DNA from 4 places in the Streptomyces sp. NPDC042364 genome. Region 1 is predicted to be linked to each of the others. Evidence: riboswitches for the same ligand, from Rfam matches in the RefSeq annotation. Region 1 holds a riboswitch; each other region holds the start of a gene.
The links. Region 1 has a riboswitch for cyclic di-AMP ahead of AC067N_RS31995 (transglycosylase family protein). Riboswitches for the same ligand answer to the same signal wherever they lie in the genome.
Positions count from the first base shown of each region.

Region 2: linked by a shared signal. The riboswitch ahead of AC067N_RS21655 (C40 family peptidase) and the one ahead of AC067N_RS31995 (transglycosylase family protein) in region 1 are both predicted to bind cyclic di-AMP.
Region 3: linked by a shared signal. The riboswitch ahead of AC067N_RS14055 (M23 family metallopeptidase) and the one ahead of AC067N_RS31995 (transglycosylase family protein) in region 1 are both predicted to bind cyclic di-AMP.
Region 4: linked by a shared signal. The riboswitch ahead of AC067N_RS14775 (hypothetical protein) and the one ahead of AC067N_RS31995 (transglycosylase family protein) in region 1 are both predicted to bind cyclic di-AMP.

Region 1 is NZ_JBWKAJ010000022.1:53,473-60,563, forward strand. Features, by position in the region: gene AC067N_RS31975 (Ppx/GppA phosphatase family protein) at 1-483, opposite strand, end outside; gene AC067N_RS31980 (DUF501 domain-containing protein) at 480-1,085, opposite strand; gene AC067N_RS31985 (FtsB family cell division protein) at 1,119-1,595, opposite strand; gene eno (phosphopyruvate hydratase) at 1,768-3,048, opposite strand; gene AC067N_RS31995 (transglycosylase family protein) at 3,479-4,171, opposite strand; cyclic di-AMP (ydaO/yuaA leader) riboswitch at 4,176-4,375, opposite strand; gene AC067N_RS32000 (transglycosylase family protein) at 4,558-5,577, opposite strand; gene AC067N_RS32005 (cytochrome P450 family protein) at 5,760-7,049, opposite strand.
Region 2 is NZ_JBWKAJ010000010.1:168,499-175,589, forward strand. Features, by position in the region: gene pcrA (DNA helicase PcrA) at 1-1,474, opposite strand, end outside; cyclic di-AMP (ydaO/yuaA leader) riboswitch at 1,750-1,922, shown strand; gene AC067N_RS21655 (C40 family peptidase) at 1,932-3,122, shown strand; gene AC067N_RS21660 (hypothetical protein) at 3,172-3,525, opposite strand; gene AC067N_RS21665 (C40 family peptidase) at 4,014-5,093, shown strand; gene AC067N_RS21670 (LuxR C-terminal-related transcriptional regulator) at 5,300-6,208, opposite strand; gene AC067N_RS21675 (PspC domain-containing protein) at 6,205-7,091, opposite strand, start outside.
Region 3 is NZ_JBWKAJ010000006.1:19,410-26,500, reverse strand. Features, by position in the region: gene AC067N_RS14065 (GTP cyclohydrolase II) at 1-292, shown strand, start outside; gene AC067N_RS14060 (PP2C family protein-serine/threonine phosphatase) at 467-1,519, shown strand; cyclic di-AMP (ydaO/yuaA leader) riboswitch at 1,753-1,908, shown strand; gene AC067N_RS14055 (M23 family metallopeptidase) at 1,920-2,972, shown strand; gene AC067N_RS14050 (aldo/keto reductase) at 3,153-4,097, shown strand; gene AC067N_RS14045 (PrsW family intramembrane metalloprotease) at 4,370-5,839, opposite strand; gene trmB (tRNA (guanosine(46)-N7)-methyltransferase TrmB) at 5,948-6,745, opposite strand; gene lhgO (L-2-hydroxyglutarate oxidase) at 6,950-7,091, opposite strand, start outside.
Region 4 is NZ_JBWKAJ010000006.1:135,857-142,947, forward strand. Features, by position in the region: gene AC067N_RS14755 (GntR family transcriptional regulator) at 1-77, opposite strand, end outside; gene AC067N_RS14760 (NUDIX hydrolase) at 185-592, shown strand; gene AC067N_RS14765 (ATP-binding protein) at 639-1,067, shown strand; gene AC067N_RS14770 (hypothetical protein) at 1,061-1,453, shown strand; gene AC067N_RS14775 (hypothetical protein) at 2,006-2,272, opposite strand; cyclic di-AMP (ydaO/yuaA leader) riboswitch at 2,281-2,467, opposite strand; gene AC067N_RS14780 (hypothetical protein) at 2,990-3,565, shown strand; gene AC067N_RS14785 (hypothetical protein) at 3,746-4,693, opposite strand; partial or broken gene AC067N_RS14790 (YxiG-like protein) at 5,973-6,341, opposite strand; gene AC067N_RS14795 (hypothetical protein) at 6,417-6,725, shown strand; gene AC067N_RS14800 (hypothetical protein) at 6,820-7,017, shown strand.

The DNA of each region.
Region 1 (7,091 bases):
CACGGAGCGCGCGGCGCGCACATGGTCGTCCCCGACGACGAACTCCGTGGAACCGCCGCCGATGTCCACCACCAGGAACGGCTTGGCCAGGTCGTCCCGGCCCGACAGCTCCCTGGTGGCGCCGGTGAAGGAGAACTCGGCCTCCTGGTCCCCGGAGATCACCTCGGGCTCGACACCGAGGATGTCCATGACCCCCCGGACGAACTCGTCCCGGTTCTCCGCGTCCCGCGAGGCGGACGTCGCGACGAACCGCAGCCGCTCGGCGCCGAGTTCCTTGATGACCGCCGCGTACTCCCGGCACGCGGCGAACGTCCGCTGCAGCGCCTCGGGCGCCAGCCGGCCCGTGCGGTCGACGCCCTGGCCGAGCCGCACGATCGTCATCCGGCGCTCCAGGTCGACGAGTTCGCCCGTCTCCGGGTCGGCGTCGGCGACGAGCAGACGGATGGAGTTGGTACCGCAGTCGATGGCGGCGACACGGGTCACTGCTCGCCCTCCTCCGGGTCGACGGGCTTGGACGCGAAGTAGCCGGACTCGCTCGCGTCCACCTCCGGGCCCTCACCCTTCGGCGGCGTCGCCGGAGCCACACACGGTCCCTTCGCCCACCACTCCGGCAGCATCGCGATCGCCTCGTCGCCCAGCGGGTTCACACCGGGCCCGGCGGCCAGCGAGTGCGCGACGAGGACGTGCAGGCACTTCACCCGGTCCGGCATGCCGCCGGCGCTCGGGAAGCCTTTCAGCTCCTCGATCTCGTCGCGCCGCCGGATGTAGTCCTCGTGCGCGGCACGGTACGCGGCGGCAAGTTCCTCGTCCCGGGCCAGCCGCTCCGTCATCTCCTTCATCACGCCGTTCGCCTCCAGCGTGCCGATCGCCGAGGCGGCCCGCGGACACGTCAGGTAGTACGTCGTCGGGAACGGCGTCCCGTCCGGCAGGCGCGGCGCCGTCTCGACGACGTCCGGCTGCCCGCAGGGGCAGCGGTGCGCGATCGCGCGCAGTCCGCGCGGCGGGCGTCCGAGCTGCTGCTTGAAGGCCTCGACGTCCGCGTCGGTGGGCTCGGTGCGCGGGGTGGAGGGCGGGGGCGTGTCCATACCTGTACGTAAGTCCTCTGGAGCTCTGGTCGGTTACTGGTCGGCGGCGTCGGCCTTGTCGACCCCGTCCCAGACGTTGGTGTACCACGGGAGGCGGGCCGCCCCCTGCGTCGTACGGGACTGCTTCGCCGCTTCCGGGTCGATCATGATGTAGCCGGTCTCGCCCGGCATGACGTAGTGCAGCCGCTCCCGGATCTGCTGCTCGGCGTACGCGTCGTCCTGCCAGCGCGCCTTGAGGTCGCGCAGCTCCTCGACACGCTCGCGCGCCTCCTCGCGCTGCCGCCGCATGTCGGCGATCTCGGCGCGCTGGGAGACGTACTGCCTTATGGGGTAGGCGAGGGCCACGATCATCGAGCAGAGGACGAGGGCGAGCAGCGCGGCCCGGCCGGTGAGCCGGGAGCGGCGGGCCTGGCGCCGGGTCTGGGAGCGGTAGACCCGGGCGGCCGTCTGTTCGCCGAGCAGCTTCAGCCGGGTCGCGGTGGAGAAACGGTCCCGGTCCTTCACGGGCATGTCCCACTTCCCCTCTCCTACGGGCGGCCCCACGTGCGTACGTCCCCGCACACGGTACGGGACCGGGTACGGGGACGTACGTGCGACGCCTGCTGCTGCCGCCTTGCCGGGGTCGGCCCCTGCTGTGCCCGTGGTCCGCGGAGCGGACGCCGGGAGGCGGTCAGCCGGGCGGTCAGCCCTTGAAACGCGGGAAGGCGCTGCGGCCGGCGTACACCGCGGCGTCGTCGAGGATCTCCTCGATGCGCAGCAGCTGGTTGTACTTGGCGACGCGGTCCGAGCGGGCCGGGGCGCCGGTCTTGATCTGGCCGCAGTTCACGGCGACGGCGAGGTCGGCGATGGTGACGTCCTCGGTCTCGCCGGAGCGGTGGGACATCATGCACTTGAAGCCGTTGCGCTGGGCCAGCTCGACGGCGTCCAGGGTCTCGGTGAGCGAGCCGATCTGGTTGACCTTGACGAGCAGCGCGTTGGCCGCGCCCTCCTCGATGCCGCGGGCGAGGCGCTCGGGGTTGGTGACGAACAGGTCGTCGCCGACGAGCTGCACCTTGTCGCCGAGGCGCTCGGTGATGGTCTTCCAGCCGTCCCAGTCGTCCTCGAACAGCGGGTCCTCGATGGAGACGAGCGGGTACGCGTCGACGAGCTCGGCGTAGTAGTCCGTCATCTCGGCGGCGGAGCGCTCCTTGCCCTCGAAGACGTACACGCCGTCCTTGTAGAACTCGGAGGCGGCGACGTCGAGCGCCAGGGCGATCTGCTCGCCGGGGGTGTAGCCGGCCTCGTTGACGGCCTCGAGGATGAGGTCGAGGGCGGCGCGGTTGGAGTCCAGGTTCGGGGCGAAGCCGCCCTCGTCGCCGAGGCCGGTGTTCAGGCCCTTGCGCTTCAGCACCTTCTTGAGGGTGTGGTAGACCTCGGCGCCCCAGCGCAGGGCCTCGGAGAAGGACTCCGCGCCAATGGGCGCGATCATGAACTCCTGGATGTCCACGTTGGTGTCGGCGTGCGAGCCGCCGTTCAGGATGTTCATCATCGGAACGGGCAGCAGGTGCGCGTTCGGGCCGCCCAGGTAGCGGAAGAGCGGGAGGTCGCTGGCCTCGGAGGCGGCGTGGGCGACGGCGAGGGAGACGCCGAGGATGGCGTTGGCGCCGAGGGAGCCCTTGTTGTCGGTGGCGTCCAGGTCGAACATGGCCTGGTCGATCAGGCGCTGCTCGGTGGCGTCGTAGCCGACCAGCTCCGGGCCGATCTGCTCGATCACGGCGAGGACGGCCTTCTCGACACCCTTGCCGAGGTAGCGGTTGGGGTCACCGTCACGGAGCTCGATGGCCTCGAAGGCGCCCGTGGAGGCGCCGGACGGGACGGCGGCACGACCGGTGCTGCCGTCGTCGAGGCCGACCTCGACCTCGACCGTGGGGTTGCCTCGGGAGTCCAGGATTTCCCGGGCTACGACGACGTCGATGGACGGCACGAGCATCTCCTTCTTGGGATGTGACGCATTGGTGCGGGGCCGCGAGGGCCATGCGACTAGAGCCTAACCGCCCCGGGGCCGTCGGCAGCCGACCGACCGTCCCGTGGACAGACAGACCGTACCCATTGTTTCGGCTCGGAACAAAGGGGGGTGGGCGGGAAAGTGAACAGAAGGGTCCGGCAGACGGGAGCGGAGCGGCCCGGGGCACAGAAAAACCCCGCCCCGGTGCGTACGGGGGAATGCGCACCGGAGCGGGGGGCCCGTGGGGACGGGGGACGGCCCTCACGAGGTCTTCACTATGGAGGACACGATCGTGAGCGAGCCACGGTTCAGCCGGGGAGCGGCCTTTTTTTCGGCCCGGCCGAACCGGTGTCCCGGCCCGGCCGCGGCGGGCCCTCCGGCCCGGCCGCGGCGACCGTCGGACCGGCCGTCAGCCGAGGTGGAGCTGCTGGCCGGGGTAGATGAAGTCGGCGTCGTCGATGATGTCCTTGTTCAGCTCGAAGAGCTTCTCCCAGCCACCCTTGACGTTCTTCTCGGCGGCGATGCTGCTGAGGGTGTCACCGCTGACGACCTTGTACTCGCCGTCGCCCTTCTTGACCTTCTTGCCGGTCGGGGTCTGGACGGTGGCGCGCTCGGAGGAACGCGAGGCGCGGGTCTCCTGGGTGCTCTCCTGCGAGGAGGAGGACGAGCCCGAACTCGAGCCCGAGCCGGAGTCGTTCGAGGAGGAGGCCGCGGCGCCGTCGTACGACGCGCTGGACAGGCCCTTGCCGCAGACCGGCCAGGCACCCTTGCCCTGGCCCGCGAGGACCTTCTCGGCGATGGCGATCTGCTGGGCCTTGGTGGCCTGGTCGGCGGTGGAGGCGTACTGCGTGCCGCCGTAGCCGGCCCAGGTGGAGGCCGAGAACTGCAGACCGCCGTAGTAGCCGTTGCCGGTGTTGATGGACCAGTTGCCGCCGGACTCGCACTGGGCGACGGCGTCCCACTCGGACGCGGTGGCGGCGGAGGCGCTGCCGGCCGCCATGAGCGGGGCGGCGATCGCGGCGGCGCCGGTGACACCGGCGACGGCGATGGCGCGGGCGGTCTTGGACGGACGGCGGTGCTTGCCCTTGCCGGAAAACAGCATGGAGTGATCCCCTCACCGACGCCTACGAGGTGAGCTGTCGGGTTCGGGCCGGTTGAGTTGCCCGGCCGCACCCGCTCGCCTCTCGGCTCACGTGATGCGGCTTCACCCCGAGCCGGTACCGGCGGCGTGACCCCGAAGGGCCTCAACCGCCGGACCCGGCGCAAACCTTGGGTCCCCCGCTCCTGCCTACGGCGCTTGACGCGACGACTGTTCCGAGCGGGCGTCGGCAGGATTCGGCGTGACGACCGCAAGGGCCCGCTGTGGCGAGCGGTCACGACCGTAAACACGTGATTCGCCGAATTTCAAAGACGATCAGGGGGTCTGTGATTCATCTCCCACCGAGATCAAAACGGGCATTAAGGGGCGAACCATGACCCGAACTGCCGCTACTTTTCACCCGTTTCGGCATCGACTTCCAGGGTCTGACCGGGAAGGATGAGGTCCGGGTCGGTTCCGACCGTGTCCTCGTTCTCTGCGTACAGCTCCCGCCATCCGCCACTCACCTCAAGGGAGTCGGCGATGGCCGTCAGGCTGTCGCCGGGGCGGACGGTGTACGAGCCGTCGACGGCCTCACGGGAGGCGTCACCACCACGGGAGGCGTGACGGCCGGCGGAGGTGTCGCGAGGGGATTCGGCAGCGTCGGCGCCGACACCCTCCTCGGCGCTCGCGCCGCGGTGGCGACCGGTGCCGGCGTCGGCATCGCCGCTGGCGGAAGGGGTGTCGCTCCGTGCGGAGTTGTCCGAGTCGCCGTTCTCGGCGTCACCCGCGGACGAGCTGCCGGACTCCTGCGAGCCGCCGGTGCGGTCGGAGCCCGCGGAGTCGGAGGAGTCCCCCGCGCCGGTGTCGGCCTTGGCGGAACCCTCGGATGCACCGGAGGACGATTCCGGTGAACCGGATGTGTCTGGCGACACGGAGGAGTCGGACGAGTCATCCGACTTGGTGGAGTTGCCGGATGAGTCGGATGAACCGGACGAATCACCCATGCCGGATGAATCCTCCGCGACACCGGTGTCCACGTCGGCCGGGGCCGAGTCGCCGTCGAGGTTGTGGAGGAGCCCGCAGGTGGACCAGACGCCGACACCCTGCTCGGCGAGGATTCTCTCGGCGACCTCGATTTGCTGCGAACGGCTGGCCCGGTCGGGGCTGGTCGCGTAGTCGAGTCCGCCGTAACGCTCCCAGTTGGCCTGGGAGATCTGGAGGCCGCCGGAGCGCCCGTTCCCGGTGTCCGCGCTCCAGGAGCCGCCGCTCTCGCACTCCGCCACCTGATCCCAGGTGGTTCCGCTGGCCGCGCTCGCGCCGGTGGCGCCGAGGAGCGGGATGGCGATGGCGGAGCCGGTCACTCCGGCCGCCACGAGGAGTGCCGGAGCCTGACGGGGGCGACGGTGACGACCGTTCCCGGAGAGCATGCGGTTGCCTTTCACACGACAGCAGAGAGCTGTGCGAAGGATGTGACGATCCCTCGCACTGACGTGTGAACGTAGCCGCAGACGATCAGTTGTCACAAGTTAATGCAGCGTAGATCACGTGAAGATCACGAACTTGAGGGTCTGTCATGTTCTTCCGCTCTTCCGGGTACTGTACGCGCCGTTCAATCGCCCTGACGCGGTGTGAATTCGACCGGAAGCGTGCGCAATCCACGCATGATGAGCCCGCCGCGCCAGCGCAGGTCGGCCGGATCGGCGGCGAGCCGCAGGTCGGGCAGGCGGGTGAGGAGTGTCGCGAGCGCGGTCTGCCCCTCCAGGCGGGCCAGGGGTGCGCCCAGGCAGTAGTGGATGCCGTGGCCGTAGCCGAGGTGCTGGTTGTCACGGCGGGAGAGGTCGAGGGTGTCCGGGTCGGCGAAGCGGGCCGGGTCGCGGTCGGCCGCCGCGAGCACGACCAGCACGGGGTCGCCGGGGGCGATGTCCTGCCCGCCGATGGTCAGCGGCTGTGTGGCGAACCGCCAGGTGGCGAGTTCCACGGGGCCGTCGTAGCGGAGGAGTTCCTCGACTCCGGTCTCCAGCAGGGCGGTTTCGCCCGCGGCGAGGGAGGTCTGGAGGCGGGCGCGCTGCCCGGGGTGGGTGAGGAGTGCGTAGGTGCCGTTGCCGATGAGGTTGACGGTGGTCTCGAACCCGGCGAACAGAAGGATGAAGGCCATCGCGGCGGCCTCGTTCTCGGTGAGGTGCTCACCGTGGTCCGAGGCGCGGATGAGACCGGAGATGAGGTCCTCGCCGGGGGTGGGTTCGGCGGGCAGCGCCTCGCGCTTGCGGTGGATGAGGTCCGCGAGATAGCCGCGCATCTTCTTCACCGACCTGGCGACGCCGCCGCGTGGCCCGCCACCGTGCCGGATCATCATCCCCGCCCAGTCACGGAAGTCGTCCTGGTCCTCGCGGGGGACGCCGAGCAGGTCGCAGATCGCGTAGATGGGGAGCGGGAAGGCGAACTCGTGGATGAGGTCCGCCTCGCCCTTCTGCGCGAACCGGTCGATGAGGTCGTCCGTCAACTCCTGCACCCTGGGGGCGAACTCGGCGACCCTGCGGGGCGTGAATGCCTTGGAGACGAGGCGGCGCAGCCGGGTGTGGTCCGGCGGGTCGATGTTCAGCAGATGCGTCATCAACTCGGCCTTGCGCTCACCGGGGATGCCGGTCTTGCCCTTGGCGTGCTCGGGCTCGTCGTGGTGCGCCGGGTTCTTGGACAGGCGCTGGTCCGCGAGGGCCTGCTTGGCGTCGGCGTAACGGGTGACCAGCCAGGCCTCCACACCGCTGGGCAGCTTCGTCCGGTGCACGGGGGCGTGCTCGCGGAGCCAGGCGTAGGCGGGGTAGGGGTCGGTGGCGAACTCCCAGGTGAAGAGGGCGGGTGCCGGGGTCTGTTGTGGGTGCGGAGGATGGGGCTGGTTGGTCACTCGTCGAAGGTAGCGGGCTGGTCGCCGGGCGGTACGGGCGGC
Region 2 (7,091 bases), on a different contig from region 1:
TGAGGATGCGGCGCAGCGGGACCGAGTCCTCCGGGTTGGCGAGGACACGCAGGTAGGCCAGGACGTCCCGGACCTCCTTGCGCTCGTAGAAGCGGACACCGCCGACGACCTTGTAGGGCAGGCCGACGCGGATGAAGACCTCTTCGAAGACACGGGACTGGGCGTTGGTCCGGTAGAAGACGGCGACGTCCCCGGCCTTGGCGTGCCCCGCGTCCGTCAGGCGGTCTATCTCGTCGGCTACGAACTGGGCCTCGTCGTGCTCGGTGTCGGCGACGTAACCGGTGATCTGCGCGCCGGCGCCCGCGTTGGTCCACAGGTTCTTGGGGCGGCGGGACTCGTTGCGCTCGATGACGGCGTTGGCGGCGGAGAGGATCGTCTGCGTCGAGCGGTAGTTCTGCTCGAGCAGGATCGTGGTCGCGTTCGGGTAGTCCTCCTCGAACTGGAGGATGTTGCGGATCGTCGCACCGCGGAAGGCGTAGATCGACTGGTCGGCGTCACCGACGACGCACAGCTCGGCGGGCGGGATGTCGTACTCGCCGGGGGGTACGTCGACGGGGTGCTCGGAGGTGCCGACCAGCTCCCTGACCAGGGCGTACTGGGCGTGGTTGGTGTCCTGGTACTCATCGACGAGGACATGACGGAAGCGTCGGCGGTAGTGCTCGGCGACGTCCGGGAAGGCGCGGAGCAGATTGACCGTCGTCATGATCAGGTCGTCGAAGTCGAGCGCGTTCGCCTCGCGGAGGCGGGACTGGTAGAGCGCGTAGGCCTGGGCGAGGGTCTTCTCGAAGCCGTCGGAGGCCTGGGCGGCGAAGTCCTCCTCGTCGATCAGCTCGTTCTTCAGGTTGCTGATCTTGGCGCTGAAGGACTTGGGCGGGAAGCGCTTGGGGTCGAGGTCCAGGTCCCGGCAGACCAGGGCCATCAGGCGCTTGCTGTCGGCGGCGTCGTAGATCGAGAAGGAGGAGGTGAAGCCCAGCTTCTTGCTCTCGCGGCGCAGGATGCGGACGCAGGCGCTGTGGAAGGTCATGACCCACATCGCGTTCGCCCGGGGTCCGACGAGTTGTTCGACGCGCTCCTTCATCTCGCCCGCGGCCTTGTTGGTGAAGGTGATCGCGAGGATCTGGCCCGGGTGGACGTTCCGCTCGCCGAGGAGGTGGGCGATGCGGTGGGTGAGCACACGGGTCTTGCCGGAGCCGGCCCCGGCCACGATGAGCAGGGGGGAGCCGGCGTGCACGACGGCCGCGCGCTGGTTCTCGTTCAGCCCGTCCAGGAGCGCCGCCGCGTCGATCGCGGGGCGCGGGGCACCGTCGCGGTAGTAGGCGTCCCGGTCCGGCGGCACGTCGAACTTCCCGCCGAACAGATCGTCCGGAATCGGCTCCGGCACATGATCGTCCTCGGGCGGCGGCGGGGGCTCCTCGTCACGGCCGCGGGGGGCCCGGAGATCCGCCAGGAAGCTGTCGTCAAAGAGGCTGCTCATCGCTCTCCGAGTCTAGGCGCCCCCACTGACAGCGAGGGGCCGCCCCGGGAAGTCCGTACGGGGCGCGCTCCGGTCCGCTCCCCGCGGAGCCACCGGCCACCGGTCGCACCGACCTCATCGCGGTGAGTGATCGAACGTACCACCTATCGCGCCCGCGAGGTCAAGGTCACGAAAACGTATCGGGCATATCGAACATCAACCTTCACACGGGCCACAACAGTTGGCTAGCGTCTTGGGTCAGGCCGTACGACCCAACCGGCGAACGTCGCCGGGCCGCACGGCCTCCGCCGAGTCCGGTACGCCCCTCACGGCAGCCGGAGCCGGGGACCCACCGACCTCTGGGGTGAATCGACCCGACCGCCGTACGCGGCGAGGGCCGTAGGGCAAACCTTCCGAAGCTTCCGCCCGAACCCGACAGCTAACTCGGTAGGCGGACTACGGAAGGAGTCGCCGAACCATGGCGCCGCACCGCAAGCCGCGTCCGGCCGGCCGAACGCGCGCGGGTATACGCACCCCCGCTCTCGCCACGGCCGCCCTCACCTCCGTGGCCCTGCTCTCGCAGACGGCCACCGCCGCACCCTCGGCCGACGACAAGCCGAGCCTGGAGGAGGTGGAGAAGAAGGTAGGCGACCTCTACCGCCAAGCCGAGACGGCGACCGAGAGCTACAACTCGGTCAAGGAGAAGACGGCCAAGCAGAAGAAACAGGTCGACAGCCTCCTCGACGACGTCGCGAAGCGGACGGAAAAGCTCAACGAAGCACGCGAGGAACTGGGTTCGTACGCGGCCGCCCAGTACCGCACGGGCGCCGCCGCCCCCGACACGGCGGCCCTGCTCCTGGCGGACGACCCGCAGGAGTACTTCGCCCGGAACCAGTTGATGGACCGACTGACGGACCGCCGGCAGGAGGCCGTCGACGAGTACGTCACCCAGCAGGCGGAGACCTCGAAGCGGCGCCAGGAGGCGTCCGCCGGTCTCGACCGGCTCACCGAGTCGCAGAACGCCCTCAAGGCCGGCAAGGCCAAGGTCCAGGCGAAGCTCGCCGCGGCCCGCGAACTGCTCTCCCAGCTCACCGCGGAGGAGAAGGCCCGGCTCGCGGCGATCGAGCGGCGGGAGCAGGAGGAGGCCGACCGCAAGGCGGAGGAACTGGCGCGGCAGCAGGCGGCGGCCCCGTCACGGGCCGATTCGGCCCAGCCGCAGGAGACCCAGCAGGCCCAGGAGCCCCAGGAGACCCCTCAGGACACCTCATCGGGCACCGGGACCACGACAACGGTCGAGGACTCCACCTACGCCGCGAAGGCCGCCAAGGCCCTCACCTTCGCACGCGCGCAGATCGGCAAGCCGTACGTCTGGGGCGCCACCGGCCCCGGGTCCTACGACTGCTCCGGTCTCACCCAGGCCGCCTGGAAGGCGGCCGGCGTCGACCTCCCCCGCACCACCTACGACCAGGTCAACGCCGGCACGACCGTCCCGCTCGCCTCAGCCCGCCCCGGCGACCTGATCTTCTTCTACGACAACGTCGGCCACGTCGGCCTCTACATCGGCAACGGCATGATGATCCACGCCCCGAAGCCGGGAACCTACGTCCGCGAGGAGTCGGTCTTCTACGACGGCGAGTCCTCCATCCACAGCGTGGTGCGGCCGGCGTAGCGGCCGGACGGCCGGGGAGGCGGCCGGTCCGCCGGGGAGGCGGGCCGGCTCAGGTCCAGAGCACCGCGATGAAGACGTTCGCCATGGTGAGCGCACCCACCAGCCCGAACAGCGCCTTGTCCACGGCCTCGTCGTCGCGCTTCACGTACACCAGTCCCATGATCACGACCAGCAGGGCCATCTTGATGCCGATCTTGATGTTGTTGACCGGCTGGTCGTCGGCCTGGTTGAGGCCGACGAGGACCGCTCCGGTGATCAGCATGGTGAGCGCGCCGTGCAGCATGGCGGGGACGAAGCGGGCGGTGCCCTGGCCCATGGCTTTCATCTGGGTGAGAAAGCCGCCCAGGAGGGCGGCGATCCCGATGATGTGGAGCGCGACGAAGAGGTGGATGAGTACGTCCATGGGCGGAGCCTAATGAGGGAGCGATGACCGGCCGGGCACCGGGGGCGGGTACCTCGGACGGGGGTTCGGACCATCGCCCCGCGCCCGGAGACGGCTCGCGCCGCACGGACGATCTTGCATATATGCGCTCCATAGCACCCCCTCACTCCGCCCCGGCGCGGAATCCTCGCATCGATCATTACACAGCGTGATCATGGCGGCGCCGCGGCAAGATCACGGTCACATACGGTCACCTCGCGGCCTGTGCGCGCCACTTCCGTACAACGCGTCACAGGGCCGGCACAGCCAGGTTTAACGTCCTCCCTCAGGTGACCGGCTCCCCACCGCCGCCCGGGCCAGGGGCGGCAGTCGGACACCACCGCCGAGAAGGTCCGGCGGCGTCCCGCTCCCCCCTGTGCGGGCCGTCGCCGGACGCGAAACCGCTCCCCCAGGCGGTCTGTGCGCACCGACGTACGGACGGCGGTCGTACGAGAGGACATGGAGTCCACGTGGCAGCGCACCGCAAGCCCAGACAGCGCTCGCTCGGCGGCCCGACGGTCCGCACCGCCGCAACCCTCGCCCTCGCGGGCGCGGCGACCGCGACCGGTTTCGACGGCACCGGACACGCCGAACCCCACCTCACGCCCGAGCAGATCAAGGCGAAGGTGGACAAGCTGTACCAGGAGGCGGAGGTCGTCACCGACAAGTACAACGGCGCCAAGGAGAAGGCCGACCAGGCGCAGGAGAACCTGGAGGAACTGCGCGACCAAGCGGCCCGCCGCACCGACCGGCTCAACTCCGCCCGTGAAAAGCTGGGTTCACTGGCCACCGCGCAGTACCGGAGCGGCGGCTTCGACCCCTCGTGGCAGCTGGCGCTCTCCGGTGATCCGGACCGGTATCTCGACAACGCCGCCCTCGCCGAACGCGTCGGCAACCGGCAGGCGACGGATGTGGCCGGCGTACGGCAGCAGCTGCTGGAGATCGAACGCCTCCGCGGGGCCGCCCGGGTGGAACTCGGCACCCTCAGGACCAAGCAGCGCGAGGTCAAGCAGCACAAGAAGACGGTCGCCTCGAAGCTGACAGAGGCACGGAGGCTCCTCGACCGCCTCACGCCCGAGGACCGCACCCGTCTGAGCACCCCCGGCTCCGGCCCGGGCCGCGTGTCGCGCTCCTCCCTCTCGTCCCCGCGCACCGTCACGGGCCCGGTCTCACCGGCGTCCTCGGCTTCCAAAGCCCCCAATCACCGCGCCGCATCCGCCGTCTCCTACGCCTACTCCAAGCTCGGCAGCCCGTACGTCTGGGGCGCCACCGGCCCCAACGCCTTCGACTGCTCCGGCCTCACCCAGGCCGCCTACCGCTCCGCCGGTGTCTCCCTCCCTCGCACCACGTACACCCAGATCGGCGCCGGCCGCCGCGTCTCCCGCTCGGAGCTGCTCCCCGGCGACCTGGTCTTCTTCTACTCCGGGATCAGCCATGTGGGCATCTATGTGGGGAACGGGCAGATGATCCACGCCCCGAACCCCTCGGCCCCGGTACGCGTGGCCCCCCTCGACGAGATGCCGTTCGTCGGCGCCACGCGGGTGGCGTGAGCGAGGGCTGACAACCGGTGGCTCGGGTCGTGCCCCGGCCGGCGCTGGTCCACAGGAGGCAACGCCGCTCAGCTGTGCCACCGGGACCGTCGTAGGCGGGCCGGTGCCGGAAGGCCTGGCGGTACCGGGGGCCGTCTGGTGCCGGGAGGCGGGAGGGCTCGTCGGGACCGGCCGGGGCTGCGGCGCCGTCCGTGGTTGCTCGGCCCTCACACCAGCCGTCGTGCCGTCGCCCATCTCGTCAGCTCATGCCGGTTGGAGAGCTGCAACTTGCGGAGCACCGCGGAGACATGCGACTCCACGGTCTTCACCGAGATATAGAGCTGCTTGGCGATCTCCTTGTACGCATAGCCGCGGGCGATGAGACGCAGCACCTCGCGCTCACGCTGGGTGAGGCGGTCGAGGTCCTCGTCGACGGGCGGGGCGTCGGTGGAGGCGAAGGCGTCGAGGACGAAGCCGGCCAGCCGCGGGGAGAACACCGCGTCCCCGTCCTGGACCCGGAAGATGGAGTCGACGAGGTCGGTGCCGGTGATCGTCTTGGTGACATAGCCCCGCGCGCCGCCCCGGATCACCCCGATGACATCCTCGGCCGCGTCCGAGACCGACAGTGCGAGAAAACGAACCGGCTCTTCGGTGTCCGCCATCAACGCCGAGCAGCGACGCAGAACTTCCACCCCACCGCCGCCGGGGAGATGCACGTCGAGGAGCACCACCTCGGGACGGGTACTCGTGATCACCGAGACCGCCTGGTCGACGTCGGGCGCCTCCCCGACGACCTCGACCCCCGTACGCTCCGTCTGCCCGATCTCGGCCCGCACTCCCGTACGGAACATACGGTGATCGTCGACGAGCACGACCCGAACGTGGCGCCCGGGCCCGGACACCTCGGCCTCCGGCTCGGCCCCGGGCGCGGCGCCGGCGGAACTGCCGGAAGTGGAGGCGTCGGAGGCGTCGGAGACTCCGGCGTCGCCGAACGCCCCCTGCGCCGCGGCGCCGTCGGATTCGCCACCGGCGGGGCCAGGTCCCTGCACAGCCCGGTCGCCTCCCCGGCCCGCAGTAGGCTCGGTACCCGAACCGCTCGTCGCGGCAAGGTCGTTCGGCCCGTTCGCGTCACTCATGACGTCGTCTCCGCCCTCTCCATCTCCAACTCGACCTCCGTGCCGCCACCCGGTACGGCGCGCAGCCGTGCCGTACCCCCGTTGCGCTCCATGCGGCCGATGATCGATTCTCTGACGCCCATGCGGTCGGCGGGTATCGCGTCGAGATCGAAGCCGGGGCCTCTGTCACGGACGGACACGAAGACCGTCCTTCCCTCGACCTCGGCGAAGACCTGTACGGCGCCGCCCTCGCCACCGTACTTGGCGGCGTTCACCATCGCCTCGCGCGCGGCCTGCATCTGCGCGGTCAGTCCCTCGTCGAGGGGGCAGTCGCCGACGACGACCACCTCTATCGGCACACCGTGCTTGTCCTCGACCTCCGCCGCGTTGCGCCGCACGGCCTCGGCGAGGGTGTCGGGTTCGTCGGCCTCGTCCTTGCCGGTGCCCTCGGGCTTGTACAGCCAGTTGCGCAGGTCGCGCTCCTGGGCACGGGCCAGGCGGCGGACCTCGTTCGGGTTGTCCGCGTTGCGCTGTATCAGCGTCAGGGTGTGCAGCACCGAGTCGTGGACATGGGCCGCGACCTCCGCCCGTTCCTGGGCGCGGATGCGCATCAGGCGCTCCTCGGAGAGGTCCTGGGTCATCCTGACGAGGTAGGGGCCCGCCAGCAGCGCTATCCCCACCAGGACCGCGAGGGCGGCCTGCAGCACCGAGCCGAGGTGGGCGGCGGAGCCCTGGAGGACGAATATCCCGGAGACTCCGGCGGTGACGAGCAGGACTCCGGCCACGGAGCGGAGCAGGGTGAGGGTGCGCCGACGGCGGCCGACCTCGGCCCAGCGGGCACGCCGCGCATTGTCGGCCTGGCGCCAGACCAGGGCCACACCTGCGGCGACCAGCACCGTCGGCC
Region 3 (7,091 bases), on a different contig from region 1:
CCTCCAGGACCAGGGCCTCGACACCTACGAGGCGAACACGGCCCTCGGGCTGCCGGAGGACGCCCGTGACTACACGGCCGCGGCCCAGATGCTGGGCGCCCTCGGCATCGACGAGCTGGACCTGCTCTCCAACAACCCCGACAAGGCCCGGCAACTGCGCGACCTCGGCGTCGGCGTCCGGCACCGCGTCCCCACCGGCGTCTTCACCACCGCCCACAACGTCCGCTACCTCCGGGCGAAGGTCCTCACCACCCAGCACACCCTGCCCCTGGCCGAACTGACGGCGGGCTGAAGGCCGGCGGACGAGGGGCCCCGTGGACGCCCGGGCCCGACAGCCCCTAGCCCACTCGGCCCCTCCGGCTGGCCCTCCGCCCGGCGCCCCGCGAACCTGGGACGGGTGGGGCAGCCAGCGGGTGTGAAGAGGCCGGACGGCCGGCGGTTCTTCTATGCCCGCGCCCTCGTGCGGATGCTGCCCGCTCTCCTCGTCGTCGGCGGCCTCTGCTACGACCACTTCATGCCGCGGGAGTTCACGGCCGTCCCCTTCTTCACCGCCGCGCCCCTGGTGGCCGCGCCGCTGCTGTCGCTGGAGGGCACGGTGACGACCGGCGCCGCCTCGCTCGCCGGCATCGTCGTCGTACGCCTCCGGTACGGGGACTCGGGGCAGGTGGACGCGCTCACGGAGATCGTCACCGTGGCCGTCGTCGCCGTACTGGCCGTGGCCATCAACCGGCTCGTCCGGCGCAGCGACGCCCGCCTCGCCACCGCACGCGAGATCGCGGAGGCCGCGCAGCGGGCCGTACTGCCGAGGCCCCAGGAACGGCTCGGCGGGCTGGAGATCGCGGCACGGTACGAGGCCGCGCAGGCCGGGGCCTCGATCGGGGGTGACCTGTACGCGGTGCAGGACTCGCCGCACGGGGTACGGCTGATCGTGGGGGACGTACGCGGCAAGGGGCTGGGGGCGGTGGCGGCCGTGGCGGTGCTGATCGGCGCGTTCCGGGAAGCGGCCGAACAGGAGACGAGCCTGGAGGCCGTGGCCCAGCGGCTGGAGCGGGCACTCGCGAGGGAGGTCACCCGGCGCGACGCGGCACGGCGGGACCCCACCGTGCCGTACGAGGGGTTCGTCACCGCCGTACTCGCGGAGTTCCCGCACGGCGCCGGGCTGGCCCGCATCGTCAACCGGGGTCATCCCGCCCCGCTGCTGCTCCACGCCGACGGTGAACTGCGCACCCTCGACACCCCGTGGACCGCGCTGCCGCTCGGCCTCGGCGAGCTGGGCACCTGGCCGGACCGCGCCAAGGACACCGGGTTCCCCGCGGGGGCGACGCTGCTCTTCTACACCGACGGTCTGTCCGAGGCGCGGAACGCGGACGGCGTCTTCTACGACCCGGCCGCTCGGCTCAGCGGCCGTACCTTTCCCGCCCCGCGCGCCCTGTTGACGACGCTCGCCGAAGAGGTCCGCGAGCACACCGGCGGCGGCACCACGGACGACATGGCGCTCCTCGCGGTGCACCGCCCCTGAGGAATTTCACTCAGCGTGCTCACGTGACGTCCCTCCGCATTACAACTGACGCCCAGTCAGAACAGCTGGGGCTGCTGAAGCGAGGTCAACTCGCCCGGTTTCCACCCCTCGTGACCCGTAAGTCCAGCGGAAAAAGCCGAACGATCATTCAGAACCGCTTGGAATGCCGCCCCCGCGTCTATTAACGTTCGATAACGCAGCGCGGTCGTCCCAGCCGTCACAAGAGGCGGCTCCGTGCTCACGCGCCGAATCCCGTAGGGAACCGGGGAACCACCACCCTGGGGTGAATCGCGCGGAAACCGCCGTGGAAGCACGTTCGGTTTACGCGCGTAGGAGACCTTCCGCTCCGAACCCGTCAGCTAACCCGGTAGGCGAGAAGGAAGGAAAGGAGTACGCCCACGTGGCGTCCAACCGGTCCGCGACCGAAGCCCCGTTCGTGCCGAGCCAACGCAGCAGTGAGTCCGAGACCTTCGGCTTCGGCAGCTACGACAGCGACAGCGAGGGCCCCTTCCAGGAGTGGAACCCCACCGCGGAGTCCCTCCGCCCCGTCCGCGGCCGGCACCGTGTGGCCAAGACCAAGCAGCGCGGTGGGTTCGCCCGTAGCTCCACGGTTCTCGGCGTCGGCGTCATAGCCGCCGTCAGCGGCGCGGGCATGGCCAGCGCCCAGAGCGGCAAGGCCCCGGTGGCCATCTCGATGCCGGACATGCCGAACGTGGGCTCGGTCTTCGAGGACGACGACGCCGCCGACGAGCCCGAGGGCTCCACCGCCCCGCTCAGCAGCGCCGGCCTCATCGCCGCCGACACCCAGCAGGGCGCCACCGACGCCGGCGAGGCGCTGCGCGCGCGCATCATGCAGCAGGCCGAGTCCCAGCAGGACGCGTTCGACCTGAAGGCCGCCGAGGCCGCACAGACCGCCGCCGCGAAGAAGGCCGCCGAGCAGGCCGCCGAGGAGAAGAAGGAAGCCGAGGCCAAGGAGGCCGCCGCCAAGAAGAAGGCGGAGGAGGAGGCCGCGGCGAAGAAGGAGGCCGAGCGCCTCGCCGCCCTGGCCAAGCAGTTCACGCTGCCGACCTCCTCGTACACCCTCACCTCCACCTTCGGCCAGGCCGGCCCCTACTGGTCCTCCGGCTACCACACGGGCCTGGACTTCGCCGCCCCCACGGGCACCCTCATCAAGGCCGTCCACAGCGGCACGATCACGCAGGCGGGCTGGGACGGCTCGTACGGCTACAAGACCGTGCTCACCCTGGATGACGGCACGGAGATCTGGTACGCCCACCAGTCCTCCATCGGCGTCAGTGTCGGCCAGAAGGTCGCCACCGGCGACGTCATCGGCCGCGTCGGCGCCACGGGCAACGTCACCGGCGCCCACCTCCACATGGAGGTGCACCCCGGCGGCTCCACCACCGGCATCGACCCGGCGGCGTGGCTGCGCAGCAAGGGCCTGAGCCTCTGAGAACTGCACTCGAACGGATGTGACGCCGCGTGAGGCCGACGGGCCTGACGCGGCGTTCGTCATACCGCGTCCGTCGGCCCGGCGAGTTCCCCGTCGCCGCGTGACCTGCCCCTCGACGTGTCACCCACCGTTCACGCGGACCCGGAATGCGTCCGTCCGAAACGGTGGTTGAAACAGGACATGACTTCTCTTCGCAAGCTGGGCACGTCCGACATCCAGGTCTTCCCGCTCTCCCTCGGCGGCAACGTCTTCGGCTGGACGGCGGACGAGGCACAGTCCTTCGCCGTCCTCGACGCCTACGCCGCAGCCGGCGGCAACTTCATCGACACCGCCGACTCCTACTCCGCGTGGGTCGACGGAAACCAGGGCGGCGAGTCCGAGACGATCATCGGCAGGTGGGTGAAGGCCCGCGGCAACCGGGCCGACGTCGTGATCGCGACGAAGGTGAGCCAGCACCCCGGGTACCAGGGCCTCTCCGCCGCCAACATCAAGGCCGCCGCGGACGCCTCGCTGGCCCGCCTGGGCACCGGGTACATCGACCTCTACTACACGCACTTCGACAAGCCCGAGGTGCCGGTCGAGGAGATCATCACCGCCCTGGACGACCTGGTGAAGGCGGGCAAGGTCCGCGCGATCGCGGCGTCCAACATCACCGCCGAGCGCCTCAAGGAGTCCCTGGACTTCTCGGACCGCGAGGGCCTGGCCCGCTATGTGGCGCTCCAGCCCCACTACAACCTGGTCTCCCGCGACACGTACGAGGGCGACCTCCAGTCGGTGGCCGCCGACGCGGGCCTCTCCGCCGTCCCCTACTTCGCCCTCGCCAAGGGGTTCCTCACCGGCAAGTACCGCCCCGGCACGACCGTGGACAGCCCCCGGGCCGCGGGCGCCGGCGCCTACCTCGACACCCCGAGGGGCGCCCGGGTACTCGCGGTCCTCGACGAGATCGCCCAGTCCAGGAACGCGGAGATCGCCACGATCGCCCTGGCCTGGCTCACCGCCCAGCCCACGGTCACCGCCCCCATCGCCTCGGCCCGCACCACGGCCCAACTCCCGGCGCTCCTGGCGGTAGCCGACGTCACCCTCACCACCGAGGAACTGCAGAGGCTGACAGAGGCGTCGGCGTAGCCGTAGCCCCCAGCCAGGGTCGTCCCCGACGGCGCTCAGCCGACCCGTGGCCGACGGCTCAGCCCACCGTGGCGGGACAGCCGCGTACGGAGGCGAGGGGGTGTGTCGGGGGGTGTCCGCCCGCAGCGGTTGGCGCGTCAACCCGTCCGGCTTCCCGGGCGACCGATTCCGCGCCGTTCCGAGGACGGACACCCCCCGGCGCGCCCCGACCCGCCCCACACGGCAGGCGCCCCCGCCCCGCACGGCGCGAAAGCCGCCAACGGCCCCGCCCCCTACGACCAGTACGGCCGATAGGGCACAGGCCGCACCACCGGGCTCCCCCCGTACGGCGTCTCCGGCCACCCCTGCGCTTGTCCTGGTCTCGGCCCCGGCCCGTACCCATACCCCGAGCCCGGCCCGTACCCATACCCCGAGCCCTGGCCGTACCCGTACCCCGGGCCCTGGCCGTACCCGTACTCCACGCCGTACCCGTACCCGTACCCCTGCCACGACATCGGGTGAAGCGGCGCGGCCACGCCCACCGGCACCACCCCCCGCCCCGCATAAGCCAACGCCGGCCGGGCCGGCTCCCGCCGACGCCACAGCTCGAACAGCAGCTGCCGCTCCCGCAGCACGAAGTCACCCCCGGCCCGCCCCGACCGCCCCCGCCGCCGCAGTAACGCCAAGGACGTCGCGTACGCCTCGTACTCCGCGACGACCCGGGCCCCGCCCTTCCCGAAGCGGTGAGCCGCGTAGTCCCGCGCCACCCGCCGAGCCCGCATCGACCCCAGCACGAACGGCTCCGGCGGCGTCAGCCACCCCGCCGCCGCATACACCGGCAACTCCTCCCGCACCGCCCGCAGCTCCCGCTGCCGCGTCCAGATCGCCAACCACGTCAGCAACCCGAACATCGGCACCATGAACACCGCGTAGACCGCGAAGAACCCGTACTCCCCGAACGCCGCCGACCCGTTCCAGATCGCGTGCATGCCCATCGCGAGCAGCAACCCGCCCACCGGCAGCAGTACCCGCCGGACAGGCTGCCGCTCCGCGGCGGCCGCCGCGAACCCGAATCCGATCCCCGTCAGCACGGTGAACAACGGGTGCGCGAACGGCGACATGATCACCCGCACGAAGAACGTGGCCGCTGTGACCGACGCCAGCCCGCTTCCCCCGCTCAGCTGATCCGTCCCGAACGCGGTCCCCAGGTACAGGATGTTCTCGGTGAACGCGAAACCGGTCGCCGTGACCCCCGCGATCACCACACCGTCCACGATCCCCGTGAAGTTCCGCCGCCGGAACAGGAAGACCAACAGCACGGCCGCGGCCTTCGCGGTCTCCTCCACGACGGGCGCTATGACGGTGGCGCCCAGCGTGTCGGCGTGGGACGGATCGGCCGTGGCGGTGGCTATCCACTGCGTCGCGAAACTGTTCGCCACGATCGCGATCAGCGCCGCCGCACACGCTCCCCAGGAGAACGCGAACACCATGTTCTTCCAGGGTCCGGGCTCCACCCGGTCCAGCCACCGGAACGCCGCCACGAGCAACGGCACGGGCAGCACCGCGAGCCCCAGCCCGACGAGGAACCCCTCCGTGCCGGTCTGCTCGCGGACGAGGGCCAGGATGACGAGCCCGGACAGCGCGAGCAGCGCGATGAGAGAGCCGTACTTGACGCTCTTCCGCTGCCACCAGCGCACGGGTCTGAACACACCTCCGCCGGCGGGACCGCTGTGGTGCGTCGGGTAGAGGGGACTGGTGGCCATTGCATTGACCCTAACGAGCGATGGGCGCTGCCCGCGACGCCATACGATGCGACCGGCCGCGGGTCTGAGGGGGACTGTTCGGGCGCCTATGGGGGGTTGAAGCGGTTCCTACTGATCTACGCGACGGAAGAGCAGATCGTTCACCACATGACCCTTGTCCAGTCCCTGCGCCTCGAAACGGGTCAGCGGCCGGAAGCCGGGACGTGGCGCGAACCCGCCGTCGGGCCGGGTGTTCTCGAAGTCGGGGTGGGCGGTCAGCACGTCGAGCATCTGCTCGGCGTACGGTTCCCAGTCCGTCGCGCAGTGCACGATCGCGCCGGGCCTGAGCCGTGACGCGACGAGCGTGAGGAACTCCGGCTGGATCAGCCGCCGCTTGTGGTGCCGCTTCTTCGGCCAGGGGTCGGGGAAGTAGACGCGCAGCCCGTTCAGCGAGGCGGGCTCGAGCATCTCCCGCAGCAGGATGATCGCGTCGCCGTTCGCGACCCGGACGTTGGACAGTCCGTTCTGGTCGGCGAGATTGAGCAGGTTGCCCTGGCCGGGGGTGTGCACGTCGACGGCGAGGACATTGGTGCCGGGATCGGCGGCGGCCATCTGCGCCGTCGCCTCTCCCATCCCGAACCCGATCTCCAGCACGACGGGCTTCTCGTCCCCGAACAGCTCGACGAGGTCCAGCTTCCGCCCGTCGATGTCGAGCCCCCACTTGGGCCAGAGCCGCTGCAGGGCGTCCGCCTGCCCGGCCGTCACCCGGCTCCGCCGCGGCTGGAAGCTTCTGATCCGCCGCTCGAAATGCGATCCGGCGGGATCGGCCTTGGGCCCGTCCGGAAAGCGGGGCTCACCCTTGGCTCGCGTACGCCGAAGGGAGGCACCGGAGGTGCGGGGCTCGGGAGCATTGGCAGACTCAGACACAGTGCCCTCGATTTTACTTTGGGGTCCCGCCGAAGCGGTGGTGGCCCCGGAGCCGAAGCCGGAGCGTCAGCCCGAACCAAAGCCCCGGCGCCAAGCCGGGGCCCAGAACCCGGCCCCGGCCCGAAGCCCAAGCCGAAGTGCCGAGCGGCCCCCCAGACCGAGCGCGGCCCCGCGCGGGCGGACCCCCGTCACGCGCGGGCGGAGTCACGCCTCGGCCAGCGCGGCCAGCGCCCTCCTCCCCACCTCCCGTCCGATCGGCAGCGAGGCGGTGGCTGCGGGCGAGGGCGCGTTCAGTACGTGTACCGCCCGCGCACCCTCGTGGATCAGGAAGTCGTCCACCAGTGTC
Region 4 (7,091 bases), on a different contig from region 1:
TCGGCGATCTGCCGAAAGACCGCACGATCACTCGTGGGATCGAGATCACCGAGGAAGCCGGAAGGAAGAGAGGGCACGTGTACTCCTTTAGATATCTAGACGAGTGGGCGATTGTTGTTGCTACGGTGGAGAGCCTAGCCAGCCGAGAGGGCCGAGGAACGTGAGCACCGACCGTCCACACTCCGTGAGCGTCGCCGGAGTCATCGTCGACGACCAGGGCCGGGCCCTCTTGATCAAGCGCCGCGACAACGGCCACTGGGAACCGCCGGGCGGAGTCCTCGAACGCGAGGAAACCCTTCCCGAGGCCCTCCAGCGCGAAGTGCTCGAAGAGACCGGAATCAAGATCGCGCTTCCCGCGACCCTGACCGGTGTCTACAAGAACATGACGGGCCTGATCGTCTCGCTGGTCTTCCGTTGCGAGGCTGCCGACGGCACGCCGACCACCGGCGACGAGACCCGCGCACTGCGCTGGGCCACCCGCGAAGAAGTCACCGAGCTTGCCGACGAGGCATACGCGATCCGCGTCCTGGACGCATTGGACGCCGCATCCCCGCCGGCCATCCGCGCCCACGACGGCGTGAAACTCGTCTAGCCCGAACCCGCTGCACATGGCGGCCTACCAGCACGAAGGAACTTGTATGCACGAGTATACGAGCACCGCCCGGGTCTGGGGACTCACTTGCCCAGGATTTCCGGAAGAGGTGAGCCGGGCCCGCCGCTGGACCCGCGACATCCTGCGCGGATCACCCCTGGCTGAGGACGCCGAGCTGATCGTGAGCGAGCTCAGCGCGAACGCGATCCTCCACACGGCCAGCGGCCTGGAGACGGGCAGCTTCCACCTGGCCCTCGCCGTATCCCGGCACGTGATCGCCCTGTCAGTGACGGACGGCGGAAGGACCGCCACGGCCCCGAAGGTCGAGCACCAGGACGACGAGGCCGAACACGGCCGGGGCCTGGGCATGGTCACCGCACTCGCCCACCGAGTCGCCATCCACGGCAGCAGGGTCGGCTACACGGTCACCGCGGAGCTCTTCACCGGCACCCGACCGGGAGACCGCCTGTGCTGAAGGACGAGGCCCACCGCGGCTACTGGTGCGAGTGTTGGACCGAGGACCTCAATGGCGAGGGCGGGATGGAGCTGAGGGGGTCGTTCGATGCCTACTCGGCGCCCCAGGCCGACAGATGGGTAGCCGTCGCGCTCCGCACCATCTCACCGGCATTCGACCCAGACGCATCCACCCAGGCATGGGACTGGCTGTACGACGGCCGCATAGAGACCCGCCGAGCCCTGTTGCGCCACGAGCCTTGCACGGTGTCCGTCACCCACAAAAAGACCCGCATCACCTGGACCATCCGACCGGTGATCTTCCTACCGCTCGCGCACCGCGAAGGCAGGCAACTGCCGTCTTGCGCATACGACTTCAAGCCCCGACCGGAACAGCAGACCGACTGAGTTACAACTTTCTCTACGGGTTCAAGGCGGCTCGCTCCGCTCACCGTGCGCGGCCCGGCCCCCGGCCGGGCCTGCGCTCCTGTCTCCGCCCCGCTCCAGCCCGGCCGGCGCCCGTGCCGCGCACACAGCAATCAGCCGCTTAATGCCAGAGAAGAGGTACATCGTGGCTGGGGCGGTCGGCTCCACGGCTTTACGGAGCCACTTTGGCGCGAGCCTCGAAGATCATGGCCCCAACGTCGTGCTTCACCGGGCAGGTCCACAGACTGCCCGACGCGCCGCAAGCTTACGGGGCCATGATCACTCGCGCCAAAGCAGCGCCACCCCAAAGCCGCTCCACCGACCCTCGGCAACCCGGGAGGGCCTGAGACGGCCGTAGGGAACTTCGAGGCACAGCACCTACCGTCCAGGGCAACGAAAGAGAGGCCCTGGCGATGGCCAAGACCTCTCCCGCTCCGTCCGCGACTCCTACGGGGTCACCGTGGCAGCGCGTCCTGTTGTCGGTGCCCCCACGGCATAGAGGGGACTACCGGAAGGTGAGTCGCTAGACCCGGGTCAGTTCTGGTTCCGGATGTAGCGGATGATCATGATGATGAAGCCGGGAAGCCCGACTCCCACCACAACCCCCGTAGTGATCGCCTCGAACATCGAGGCGTTGTCCATGGTCCGACTGCCGATCCCGGCGAGGATTCCAGCGATCATCCCCAAGAGCACGATGATCACCGCCTCGAACTTGCGGATCTTGGACCCGTCGTCCCCATTTCCACCACCGGAGCCGGAACCAGCACCCGAGACCTGGGGGTTGTTGTGCGTCGCACTCATGTGCAACCTTCACCTTCGCTAGCCGCCTGCGAGGTGAGCTGTCGGGTTCGGACTGGCGAAGTGGTCCGGCCGCGTCCCTCACGGGGATGCGACTTCACCCCAAGCCGTACGCAATCTGGCGCTTCATCAGAGTCAGCCACGCAACGGCGCTTACCTTGGGTCCCCCGCTCCTGCCGATCTTGATGTGAGATGTGTGGTCATCCAGTCGGCGGCAGGGCTCGGCGTCCGGCTGGACCGCCTCACCAGGGACGGTGAGGGCTTAGAGAAGACGTTCACTCGGGATCGCCGGAATTTCAAATCTGATCACCACTTTTGTGAACTTACTCACCACCCGCCAATTCAGGCTTGCGGGACAACTGCCCAGTTCAGACCGGCGTGTTGCGCAGCGCCGCGGGTTGACATGCACCCAACACGAGCTGTTGACGGCCTATCAGTGTGACCTACGCCATTGACAGAAATTGATCTTGATGTGGGGGTCGTCCTGACGGTGCGATCGGCTCGGATGCGAGGGAGCGGCTACGGGCGCTGAAGGCGCCCCTGCGGCGGCGCCTGACGGCGCGTGAGCCCGCCTTGGCGGGATGCTCATCCCGGAGCCACAGATGGTGCCCTAAGGGCGTCCAGGAGACCGTGTGGCTTTAAGAGGCCACCAGGGCGACACGTCCGGCACGTCTCGGCGGGAGGCTCGTCAGAGAGTGGCCGGCTGAGCAGACTCGGGACATGACCCAGAACCCAGGCCTAGCGGTCGCTGCTCTGTGGGTAGCCGGTGCCAGCGCAGTAGGCGCCGTGTGCAACATGGTTATCGCGTGGCTCACCTACAGGCGAGTCCGCCCCGAGGTGGACGTCATCGTGGAACGGCACCTGATGAGTCCGGTGAACCCTAAGCCACGGTATGAGCGCGGGTATCTCATCCGTCTCCGGTTGGCGAACCGTGGCGTGACTCCTATGGGTGTCGAGCGTATTGACTTCATCCCCGTCCACGGCCGTTGGTGGGAACGGAAAACCACGCAAAGGAAGGGCCCTGGGGGAGAGTGGTTCACCGAGCCGAAGGTGATCCCGGCTCTCGGTGGTCTGCCCTATCAGCGGGAGCTTCGGCCCAGCGCGCTGATGCACGACGGGGAGAACCCCAGGCGTCTCGTAATCCGGGCCCGGCTCACCAACGGCAAGCATCGGACGGCACGGATCAAGGATCTGTCCGGCCTGGTGATGGAGCTTGGGCCGGAACCCGAACTGGAGCCTGAGCCGTTCGTCCCTCGGTGGCGCAGGGTGCTGGGCCAGCTCAGATCCAGACGTTGAGTCGTCGCCGGTAGGGGGCCGCCGGTCTGGCCGCCCTCACGCGCGTGTGAAGCAGCTTGGGGAGCTGTCGCGGGGGCTGTGCCCAAGGCACTCGAACAACGCCAACAACCAGAGCACGCAGCGCAACGCGGGAGGCCTCTGCCAGGAACCTCGGAACTCCGAACCAAACCGCAGACACGGTTACTGGATTCGGCTTTCCATTTGCGCGCGACTCGGAGGGTAATTGAGCAAGGCCCTTCGAACTTTCCCTATAGGCAACTCGAAGAAAGGTGAATCACCCACGATCCTGAACCGATGCGGCGGTATCACGCCACCCTTCTTCAAAAGTTCACCGAAATCCACCACCTTGCCATCCCGGTGACGCAAGGGATTGGGGGCCAGCTCAATTAGTCCGAACCTAGAAAGCATCAGGTGCGCCTCATAGACATCGCGTGAAATTCCGTAAAGCCATTCTCTGTCTCTCTCACTCAAGTAGACACCTTGCAGGATGTGCGCTTCAGGGAAGCGGGCTGCAAGATGCCTTAAGATCAAGTACATCCTGATTTCGGCATCAGTGAGCACGTAAACCCAACCATTGGTGAAGAACTGTACAGGAAGGTTGACTACAGTTCGCGCACCTTCGTAGAGCTCGGGGATGATATACCCGCGCTTCTCTGGCTCAGCAAGACCGGACTCGTGCAATAGCATGAGAGGAAGCGCATTACCCGGCTCCCCAACGTTTCTCAAAACGAGATTCTCGTCAGCAAGCCTCTTGATAGCGGACTTCACTTGGCGAATCCGATTCTGATTCGCGGTAACCGGAACCTTCGCCTGCATGTTCTGCTTGGCCGACGAGACAATCAAATCAGTCCACGAAACCTCCCCTCCTGAAATCGGGAGTGGGCAAGCCCCCGCTATTCCTCCTCGCTTCCTACTCTGTGCTTCAAATACCGCAAGAAGGTATACCTGCAGATTTAAGCCGCGCGGCGCAGATATTCGGGCGATGGGGGGTGGAGTCATCGGCGGTCCGGTGAACAGCGGCGCCCGAAAGCGCACCTGGGCAGGCCAGTTGCCGCCGCGCGCATGCAGCCCCCGCACCACACGCGTCGCGTGCTCGATCCGTTCTGACACGGCTTCAAGGGCCTGCACACGACGAGCCCGGCGCTCAGCATTCCTCGGCACGTCAAACCCTCTCCGACCCTTTAGCCCGCGAAGCACCTGGTGCCCGACCTGCGGAGACTTCGGAGACCGCGACAAACTACATGCGGGCCAAAGGGTTTCGATCACGGAGCCGATCCCCTCTGACCCTTTGGCCCGAAAGGCAACCTGCCCCTCACCTGCGAAGTCCTCATTCACCGCGACAAACTACATGCGGGCCAAGGGGTTTGGGGGCGGTACCCGCAATTTGGCGCCGGATGCAGCAAAGTGGCAGCACCGAACGACGAGCGGCCCCCCGGCGCAACGAGGGGCCGCTCTCAACACCCAAGTCCGCTAACGCATGTCACGAAGAAGGTGTCTCCATGAATGTACGCCTCGGGGGTAACACTTCCCAGGCCCCCGGCCGTCCGCCCTGGATCGTCCCGGCTGGACTCCTGGCGATCGGTGTCGTCCTCGGTGTCTGGGTGGTCCCTGATCTGGCGACTCCGCTCAGCACGGGAGCGGCCGTGCTCGGTGGCATCGTCACCGCGTACACGGCTGGACGAAATAAGGAGCCGCGCAGCAGTCACTCGGGCGGTCTGAACGAATCAGAGCCACACCACAGAGGTTCCGAGGCGCGGGCTGGCGGACGCGATCACACCCGTCAGTGAGTGTCTAACTGCGTGACAACGCCAACGCACACCAGCAGACAGCCACGCACACATACGGACCATCGCAGCAGGTGAGGGGCGCACCAGTCCAAGGTCGAGAACACACCCAAGTTGCTTCGGGACGAAGAGGTCGCTCCGTTAGGGTGCGCCGCCTGATCAACGAGGCCCCGACCTGTCCTGCATGCAGCCAACCCATGAAGTCTGGTGGCCTGGTGCTCACCGAACGGGAGGACGATGGCCGGCGGACCTGCCGGTCGCTGTGGCGGTGTGCCGATCGGCATATCTGGTGGAGCTGGGCAGACCGGCCGGACGAACCAATGGAGGTCTGCCCGCTCCCGGGGCTGTTCCGCTGACATCCAACGTTGACATCAACGAGCACGGACTGCGGCCGACAACCAGCGGCCATGTACGGCGCCAGTGCGCGAGGCGAGTCCCCACCGCACCGGGCCCGGATCGAACTTCTAAAGCGGGTGTCGCAGGTTCGAAGCCTGCCGGGGGCACAGCAAAATGGCCAGCTCAGGAGGGTTTCCTCCCAGGCTGACCCTCCGTCGTGTTCGGGGGCCTGCCACCGCGTGCCACTACGTCCACTCAGCAGCTCGTAGGGGCGGAAGGGATGCCCGCTATTTCGTGGAAAGGGACGCGTAGTCGTCCGGCACCTCGCTGATCTGCAGGTCCGAGAAGAGCAGGGTGAGGCGGTGCGCGTTGGTCTCGATGCGAACCTCATGGAAGTCGATCCCCAAGGCTTGCGCCCAACGACGGGTCGCTTCCGACTCCGGGAGGACCTTCGCACCTGGGTACAGGGAGTGCCACTTCACGCCCCAGACGTATCCGTCAAGGTCGACGCCCGTCTCATGATCGATGAGGCGATCGTCCAAAGAGACACGCCAGGTCTCTGGCAGGACGGACGATTCGCACCGGGCCTCAATGCAGTACCGGAAGAGGTACCGCAGATACGCTGGCTCGACGTCTGTGCGGGGAAACGTCACAGCCACGTCACGCCCCTTCACACCGTCCACACCGGTCGGGACGATGGATCTTTCATCTCAACATTCCTGGGGGGAGCCATGGGGTTCATCAACAACGCCAAGGCGTTCGGTGCCGAGTTCGTCGAGTCCATCAAAAACGCCAAGGTGCACGGTGCCACTGACGAAGCGCGTACGGCCTACGCCGAAGGACGCGCCGTCCTTGTTTACAAGATCATCGAGGCGAGCGGGGGCAGCATCGATTACACCGGACCGATGACCGGCGTAGGCGAGCAGATCGAAGCCATCGAAGCCGAAGGGTGGGTGTTGGCCAACATGGCGACAGCTGAGAGCAAGACCCTCAGCGGCGATGAACGCGCCGGCCTCATCTGCGTGTTCCGCCGCCGCTGACGCCTCATCAACCGGCCCGGCCTGCGCCAGGCCCCGCCGCGCCGATCCCCCGTCACGGCGGGATCTTCCCGACCTCTCCAACGAAGGAGCTGGCATGAGTGACGTATACGTGCCTGAGCGAGGAGACCGCTACCACCTCTACGAGAACTGCGCGGACATCAGCTCCGGGCAACTGGGGAACACCACCCAGGGAGTCGGGACGCACAGCGTCACGCCGATGCCTCTCGACCAGGCGGAAGCGCTGAGAAAGACCCTCTGCCGAACCTGCCGCAAGACCGCACTGCTCCCGTAGTTGCAATCTCGTTGATCACACCGCGCCATGGGGCACCGGCCCCGGAGGCGACCCCGGCGGACAAGCGTGCACTC